2 regions of the Kitasatospora sp. NPDC089913 genome follow, and region 2 is predicted to be linked to the other one. Evidence: riboswitches for the same ligand, from Rfam matches in the RefSeq annotation. Region 2 holds a riboswitch; the other holds the start of a gene.
The links. Region 2 has a riboswitch for thiamine pyrophosphate ahead of thiC (phosphomethylpyrimidine synthase ThiC). Riboswitches for the same ligand answer to the same signal wherever they lie in the genome.

Region 1 (4,188 bases), on a different contig from region 2:
TGGCCTCCAGGCCCTTGTCCCGGAGCTGGACGATGTCCACGCCGCCGGCCAGCGCGGCGTCCAGGAACCCGGCCAGGTCGCCCTGCTCGCGCCGGGCGTCGGTGCAGAGGTACAGCCGGGCGTCGGCGAGCCGGCCGCGCCGGTCGGTCACCACGCCATCGCCTGGGCCCGCCGCTTGACCTCGGTGGCCCGGTTCTCGCAGAGCGCCTGCATCGGGGTGCCGGGCAGCGAGGGGTCCTCGGTGAACATCCACACCAGGATCTCGTCGTCGCTGAAGCCGCTGTCGCGCAGCACCGTCAGCGTGCCGATCAGGTGCTTGACCGGGCCGGTCTCGTCGATGAACGCCGCCGGGACCTGCAGCGACTTGTTGGGGCCGCGGCGGACGGCGATCAGGTCACCCTTCTTGACCATGCTGCGGACCTCGGTGATCACCAGGCCCCACCGCTCGGAGATGTCGGGCAGGTAGAGCCACGCGGGGACCAGGGATTCAATCTTGGCTTCGATCTCACTCACCCCACCAGACTGCCACCTCCGTGGCCCCCCGCGCACCAATCGGCCTCCCCGGCGGCTACCCGGCGACGGCCGACTTCAGCGGAACGGCCGGGTCGGCCGCCCGGGCCGGGTCCAGGACGGCGCCGCGCTCGACCAGCCGGCGGCCCTGGGTCAGGTCGCGCGGCCGGTCCACCGCGAGCAGCGCCCGCAGCACGCCGTCGCGCAGCCACAGCACCGTCCAGCCGGCGTCGTCCGGCGAGCCGCGCCACAGCAGTTCGTCGTCCGCGCCGTGCCGCCCGGCGTACTGCACCATCCGTCCGAACTGCTCCGACCAGAAGTACTGCACCGGGTCGTACGGCGGGGCGTCCGTACCGAGCAGGGTGGCGGCGGCGGCCTCGCCGGACTGCAGCGCGTGGTCCCAGTGCTGGACGGTCAGCCGGGTGCCGGAGCGCGCCGAGGGGTAGCCGACGCAGTCGCCGGCCGCGAGCACGCCGGGCACGGTGGTGCGCAGCCGCTCGTCCACCAGGACGGCGCCGGCCGCGTCCAGCGCGACGCCGGTGCCGGCCAGCCAGCCGGTGGCCGGGCGGGCGCCGATGCCGACCACGACCTCGTCCGCGGGCAGCCGCGAGCCGTCGGCGAGCAGTACCGCGCCCGGTTCGACGGCGGCCACGCCGGTGCCGCAGCGCAGCACCGTCCCGGCCTCGGCGTACCAGCCGGCCATCGCCCGGCCGACCTCGGTGGGCAGGGCGCCGGGGACGGGCGCCGGCCCGGCCTCGACCACGGTCACCTCGCAGCCCGCCGCCCGGGCGGCGGTGGCCACCTCGGCACCGATCCAGCCCGCCCCGACCAGCACCAGGCGCAGGCCGGGACGGAGCAGGGCGCGCAGCGCCAGCGCGTCGTCCAGGGTGTGCAGCAGGTGGGCCCGCTCGGCTCCGGGCAGGACCCGCGGTTCGGAGCCGGTGGCGATCAGCAGCGCGTCGTACCGGACGTCCCCGGCGTCGGTGTGCAGGGTGCCGGCGGTGCCGGGTCCGCCGTCGGGGGTGAGTCCGGTGGCGCGGCGGCCGGTGAGGAGTTCGACCTCGAGCTGCCCGAAGTCGAGGTCGAGGGCGGTGCTGTCGGTCTTTCCGAGCAGGACGTCCTTGGAGAGCGGCGGCCGGTCGTAGGGAGCGTGCGGCTCCTCGCCGACCAGGGTGATCCAGCCCTGCCAGCCGTCCCGCCGCAGCACCGCGGCGCACTGCGCCCCGGCCAGGCCCGCGCCGACCACGACCACCCGATCCGTCCGTCCCGTACCGCTCAGCTCAGCCACGTCCGTCACTGTACTGAGCCCGGTCGTAGGCCCTCCGACCCAGGACCGCCTCCCGGTCCGGGCCCGTCACGGGCACCTTCAGCCCTCCGACCCCCCGGAGTTAAGGTGGGGGCACCATCACGGGAGCCCGGCGGACCGGGCTGAGAGGCGGGCTGGCACGGCCCGCGACCGTCCGAACCTGATCCGGGTCATACCGGCGAAGGGAGAGCAGCGACTTTGACACGCTTGGCATCGGGCGACCGCGCCGAGGTGCTGGTGGTCGGCGGCGGGATCATCGGGCTCGTGGTCGCCTGGCAGGCGGCCCGGCGGGGCCTCGGGGTCACCGTGCTCGACCCGGCCCCCGGCGGCGGCGCCGCCCGGGTCGCGGCCGGCATGCTCGCCCCGGTCACCGAACTCCAGTACGGCGAGGAGCCCCTGCTCCGCCTCGGCATGGCCTCCAACGAGCGCTGGGCGGCCTTCGCCGCCGAACTCACCGAGGCGAGCGGCGGCCTGGACACCGGCTACCGGCAGTGCGGCACCCTCGCCGTCGCGCTGGACTCCGACGACCGCGAGGAACTGCGCGAACTGCACGCCTTCCACCGGCGGCTCGGCCTGGACTCGCAGTGGCTCACCGGCCGCGAGGCCCGCCGGCTGGAGCCGATGCTCGCCCCCGGCGTGCGCGGCGGACTGCACGTCACGGACGACCACCAGGTGGACGGCCGCCGGCTGGCCGCCGCCCTGGTCCGGGCCTGCGAGCGGGCCGGCGTGGTGCTGCGCCGCGCCGAGGCCGCCGGGCTGCTGGTCGAGGGCGACCGGGCGACCGGCGTCCGGCTCACCGACGGCACGGCCCTCACCGCCGGGCGGACCGTGCTCGCGGCCGGCTCGCGCAGCCACCTGCTGGCCGGACTGCCCCCCGGCGTGCTGCCCGCGATCCGCCCGGTCAAGGGCCAGGTGCTGCGGCTGCGGGTACCGGCGGCCTACCGGCCGTTCCTGTCCCGCAACGTCCGCGCCGTCGTGCGCGGCGGCCACATCTACCTGGTGCCGCGCGCCGACGGAGAGCTGGTGATCGGCGCGACCACCGAGGAGCAGGGCCACGACACCACGGTCACCGCCGGCGGCGTCTACGAGCTGCTGCGCGACGCGCACGAGCTGGTGCCCGGCATCACCGAGCTGCCGCTGGTCGAGACCGGCGCCGGACTGCGGCCCGGCTCGCCGGACAACGCACCGCTGCTCGGCCCGACCGCCCTGCCCGGCCTGGTCGCCGCCACCGGCCACTACCGCAACGGCGTGCTGCTGACGCCCGTCACCGGCGACCTCCTCGCCGAGTACCTGGCCACCGGCGACCTGCCGGAACTCGCCCGCCCGTTCTCCCCCCACCGATTCACGAAGGTCCCGGCATGAGCCCCCGCACCAGCGACACCACCCCGAACGTCCGGCTGAGCGTCAACGGCGAGCAGCGCGAGGTCCCCGCCTCGACCACCCTGGCCGAGGTGGTCGCCACCCTCAGCGAGGCCCACTCCGGGGTCGCCGCCGCCCTCAACGAGACCGTGGTGCCGCGCACCCGGTGGCCGCTCACCGCACTGTCCGCGGGTGACCGGATCGAGATCCTCACCGCCGTCCAGGGAGGCTGACCGATGGCCGACGACCTTCTCACCATCGCCGGGACGTCCTTCTCCTCCCGGCTGATCATGGGCACCGGCGGCGCCCCCAGCCTGGAGGTCCTGGAGCAGGCCCTCCAGGTGTCCGGCACCCAGCTGACCACGGTGGCGATGCGCCGGGTCGACGCCACCACCCAGGGCTCGGTGCTCGACGTCCTGACCCGCAACGGCATCCGCGTGCTGCCCAACACCGCGGGCTGCTTCACCGCCGGCGAGGCCGTGCTGACCGCCCGGCTGGCCCGCGAGGCGCTCGGCACCGACTGGGTGAAGCTCGAGGTGATCGCCGACGAGCGGACCCTGCTGCCGGACCCGATCGAACTGCTGGACGCCGCCGAGACCCTGGTCGACGACGGCTTCACGGTGCTGCCGTACACCAACGACGACCCGGTGCTGGCCCGCAAGCTGGAGGACGTGGGCTGTGCGGCGATCATGCCGCTGGGCTCGCCGATCGGCTCCGGCCTGGGCATCCGCAACCCGCACAACTTCCAGCTGATCGTCGAGGACGCCGGGGTCCCGGTGATCCTGGACGCCGGCGCCGGCACCGCCTCGGACGTCGCGCTGGCGATGGAACTGGGCTGCGCCGCGGTGATGCTGGCCTCCGCGGTCACCCGGGCCCAGGACCCGGTGCTGATGGCCGACGCGATGCGGCACGCCGCCGAGGCCGGCCGGCTCGCGTACCGGGCCGGCCGGATCCCGCGCCGCTTCCACGCCGAGGCCTCCTCCGCGATGGCCGGCCGCGCCGACCTCGACACC
Region 2 (4,188 bases):
CGGGCGGCGCCCGCCTGAGTACTCGTACTCAGGCGGGCGCCGCCGGGCTACTCGGACCGGTTCAGTCCCGCCCGGGCTCCTCGTCCTCGCGGCGGTCCGTGCCGTCGCGGTGGAGGAAGGCGGGCGGCACGGCGTCGACCGGTACCGGGACGGAGACCGCTGCCGCGGTCGCGGGAGCACCGGCCGCGGGGGCGGGGGCGGCGGAGCCGGGAGCAGCGGTTGCCGTCCCGCCGTCCGCGCCGACGGTGGACAGCAGTTGCCGGGCCAGCCCGAGCCCGGTGCCGCCCATCGCGAGCGCCTTGGCGAACAGCTCCCCCATCCCGTCGGCGCCGTTGAGCAGCACCATGTGCTCCACGTTGCCGAAGGACTCGGCCGCCGCCCGCACGATCTGCGGCCACTGCTCGGCCAACTCCTGGGCCACCACCGCCTCCTGGTTCTCGGCGAGGGCGGCTGCCCGGGCCTTGATGCCCTCGGCCCTGGCCAGGGCGACCGCCCGGGCGGAGGCGGCGTCGGCCAGGCCGCGCGCCTCGACCGAGGCCGCCTCCGCCCGCCCGGTGGCGGTGGTCGCCTCGGCCTGCGCCAGACCGCGCACCCGGGTGGCGTCGGCGTCCGCCTCGGCCGCGATCCGCACCCGTCCGGCCTCGGCCGCGGCCGCCAGCTCGGTCTCCTGGGCCTGCGCCTGGGCGGCGGAGATCCGGGCGTCACGGGCCGCCTCGGCGGTGGTGCGGGTGTCGTACGCGCGGGCGTCGGCGGGCTTGCGGACGTCGATCTGGAGCTGCTGCTCCTTGCGCCGCGCCTCCAGTTCGGCGACCCGGGTCTCCTGGACCACCACCTCCTGCCGGGAGGCGGCGTCGGCGAGCGGTCCGGCCTGCCGGGCGCGGGCCGTCGCGGTGTCCATCTCGGCCTGGTAGGAGGCCTGTTGGATCTCGCTGTTGCGGGTCGCCTCGGCCTTGCGGGCGGCGGCCTCCTGCTCCGCCTCGGTGGCCACCCGGTCCGCCGCCGCCTGGGCGATCCTGGCGTCCCGCTGGACGGCGGCGGCGTGCGGGATGGCGAGGTTCTTGATGTAACCGGTCGGGTCGATGATCTCCTGGATCTGCAGGGTGTCGATGATCAGGCCGAGCTTCTCCATCTCCAGTCCGGAGGCGGCCCTGGTCTCACCGGTGAGCCGTTCCCGGTCGCGGATCATGTCCTCGACGGTGAGTCCGCCGACGATCGACCGCAGGTGTCCGGCGAAGACGTTGTGGACGCGCTGGCTGATCAGTTTCTGCTGGTCGAGGAAGCGGCGGGCGGCGTTGGCGATGGAGACGTCGTCGTCGCCGACCTTGAAGATGACCACGCCCTTGACCCGGACCGGGATGCCCTGCGTGGTGACGCACTCGACGTTCAGTTCGGCCTCGTTGAGGTCCAGCGAGAGCCGCCGGACGCCCTGGAGGCCGGGGGTGACGAGGGTGCCCCGGCCGGTGACGATCCGGAAGCCCAGCCCGTCACCGACCCCCTCGGTGCGGTGGCGGGAACCGGAGATGATCAGTGCCTCGTTCGGCTCGGCCACCCGCCACATGAGCTTGAAGAGCGTGATCATGACCAGCACGGCCGCGGCGGCCGCCCCGGCGATGATGAATCCCATGGTTCAACTCCCCCTTCCGGCGCAGGAGATGCGCCGAAACGGATTGTCCGCCGGGGCTCGGTGCGGGGAAAGGGAAGTGACATGACGCACCGTCACAAGGTCGTCACGGGACGGTCCGTGGATCGTCACGGGCGGCCGGCGGACCGGCAGGGACGGTCACCGGTCGGCCGGTCCGCCGGACGTCAGGGCCCGATCGGCGCCACATAGACCGTCCGCGGCGGCTGGTACTCGATCACCACCACCGGCGTCCCCACCACCAGCCGGTCCCCGGGAACGGCCAGGTAGGCGAGGAACGCCTCGGCGCCCCGCCGCTCCGGCACGTGCACCATCACCTCGCCGACCAGCCCCGCACCCACCGCTCCGGTGACCCGCCCCGTGCTCCCGATCACGCCGGCCTCCCTCGACTCGTCGGCTCCTGGGGCGTCTCTCCGGACCCGCGCCTGCGGGGCGGGGGTCCGAGGACACGCCCTGGGCCAGTCTGCCCGCCGGAAGGCCTCCGCGCCCCACCCTTCACCCGCCGGACCTCGCCGTTCTCCCGCGCCGACCCCCCTCTGGACCTCCGGCGGTCGGCTCGCTACGGTGTTGGACGTCATGCGCGGGCAACACCGCCTGCGGACGCGGGAGCTCGGAGCACCGGGCTGAGAGGGCGCTGAACGGGACGTCGGACGACGGACCGGAGGCTGCGTCGACCGCAGGAACCTGACCGGGTAATGCCGGCGTAGGGAGTTGAAGGTCCGTTGACCACCTTTGAGGCACAGCCGCAGTCTGCCCAGTCGCCGTCCGCGCACGGCGCCGCCGTGACCAGCGCCGGCACCGGCTACCCCACCCCCGCCTGGCGCAAGGCCTACCGCGAGGGGTCCCGCCCCGACCTGCGCGTGCCGTACCGCGAGGTCGTGCTGACCAACGAGAAGACCGTCCCGCTGTACGACACCTCCGGACCGTACACCGACCCGGCCTACGAGCCCGACGTCCGGCGCGGGCTGCCGGCGCTGCGGGACGCCTGGATCCGCCAGCGCGGCGACGTCGAGGAGTACGACGGCCGCGAGGCGCGCCCCGAGGACGACGGGATCAAGCACACCTCGCCGCGCGGCGGGAACCTCCGCAACCTCGACGCGGTGTTCCCCGGCCGCCCGCGCCGGCCGCTGCGCGGGCGCGGCGACGTCGCGGTGACCCAGCTCGGCTACGCCAAGCGCGGCATCGTGACCCCCGAGATGGAGTTCGTCGCCCTGCGCGAGGGCCTGGCGCCCGAGTACGTGCGGGACGAGGTGGCCCGCGGCCGCGCCGTCATCCCGGTCAACGTGAACCACCCCGAGGTCGAGCCGGCGATCATCGGCACCAACTTCCTGGTGAAGATCAACGCCAACATCGGCAACTCGGCGGTCACCTCCTCGATCGAGGAGGAGGTGGAGAAGATGACCTGGGCCACCCGCTGGGGCGCCGACACCGTCATGGACCTCTCCACCGGCCGCAACATCCACACCACCCGCGAGTGGATCCTGCGCAACTCCCCCGTGCCGATCGGCACCGTGCCGCTCTACCAGGCGCTGGAGAAGGTCGACGGCCGGGCCGAGGACCTCAGCTGGGAGGTCTACCGGGACACGATCGTCGAGCAGTGCGAGCAGGGCGTCGACTACATGACCGTGCACGCGGGCGTGCTGCTGCGCTACGTGCCGATGACCGCCCGCCGCAAGACCGGCATCGTCTCCCGCGGTGGTTCGATCATGGCGGCCTGGTGCCTGGCGCACCACCGGGAGAACTTCCTCTACACGAACTTCGAGGAGCTCTGCGACATCCTGGCGCGTTACGACGTCACCTTCTCGCTGGGTGACGGCCTGCGCCCGGGCTCGATCGCGGACGCCAACGACGAGGCGCAGTTCGCCGAGCTGCAGACCCTGGGCGAGCTGGGCCGGATCGCCCGTGCCAAGGACGTCCAGGTGATGATCGAGGGCCCGGGCCACGTCCCGATGCACAAGATCAAGGAGAACATGGATCTCCAGAAGGAGATCTGCGACGAGGCCCCGTTCTACACCCTGGGCCCGCTCACCACCGATGTCGCGCCCGGCTACGACCACATCACCTCGGGCATCGGCGCCGCGATGATCGCCTGGTGGGGCACCGCGATGCTCTGCTACGTCACGCCCAAGGAGCACCTGGGCCTGCCCAACCGGGACGACGTGAAGACCGGTGTCATCACCTACAAGATCGCCGCCCACGCCGCGGACCTGGCCAAGGGCCACCCCGGTGCCCAGGACTGGGACGACGCGCTCTCCGACGCGCGCTTCGAGTTCCGCTGGGAGGACCAGTTCAACCTGGCCCTCGACCCGGAGACGGCCCGCGAGTTCCACGACGAGACCCTCCCCGCGGAGCCCGCCAAGACCGCCCACTTCTGTTCCATGTGCGGTCCGAAGTTCTGCTCGATGAAGATCTCCCAGAAGATCCGCGAGGAGCACGGGGACGGTTCGAGCGCCGTCGAGTCCGGTTACGGGGAGGACGCGCTCGCCGGGATGGCCGAGAAGTCTGCGGAGTTCGCGGCCCAGGGCAACCGGGTCTACCTGCCGCTGGCG

Region 1: another riboswitch for thiamine pyrophosphate. It lies ahead of thiO (glycine oxidase ThiO); the one in region 2 lies ahead of thiC (phosphomethylpyrimidine synthase ThiC).

The regions. Positions count from the first base shown of each region.
Region 1 covers NZ_JBIVGI010000001.1:485,827-490,014, reverse strand. Annotated here, with positions in the region: gene thiE (thiamine phosphate synthase) at 1-151, opposite strand, end outside; gene ACIPYS_RS02200 (Rv2175c family DNA-binding protein) at 148-513, opposite strand; gene ACIPYS_RS02195 (NAD(P)/FAD-dependent oxidoreductase) at 569-1,798, opposite strand; TPP riboswitch at 1,908-2,020, shown strand; gene thiO (glycine oxidase ThiO) at 2,015-3,178, shown strand; gene thiS (sulfur carrier protein ThiS) at 3,175-3,408, shown strand; gene ACIPYS_RS02180 (thiazole synthase) at 3,412-4,188, shown strand, end outside.
Region 2 covers NZ_JBIVGI010000015.1:57,997-62,184, forward strand. Annotated here, with positions in the region: gene ACIPYS_RS22820 (SPFH domain-containing protein) at 62-1,624, opposite strand; gene ACIPYS_RS22825 (hypothetical protein) at 1,807-2,013, opposite strand; TPP riboswitch at 2,232-2,366, shown strand; gene thiC (phosphomethylpyrimidine synthase ThiC) at 2,422-4,188, shown strand, end outside.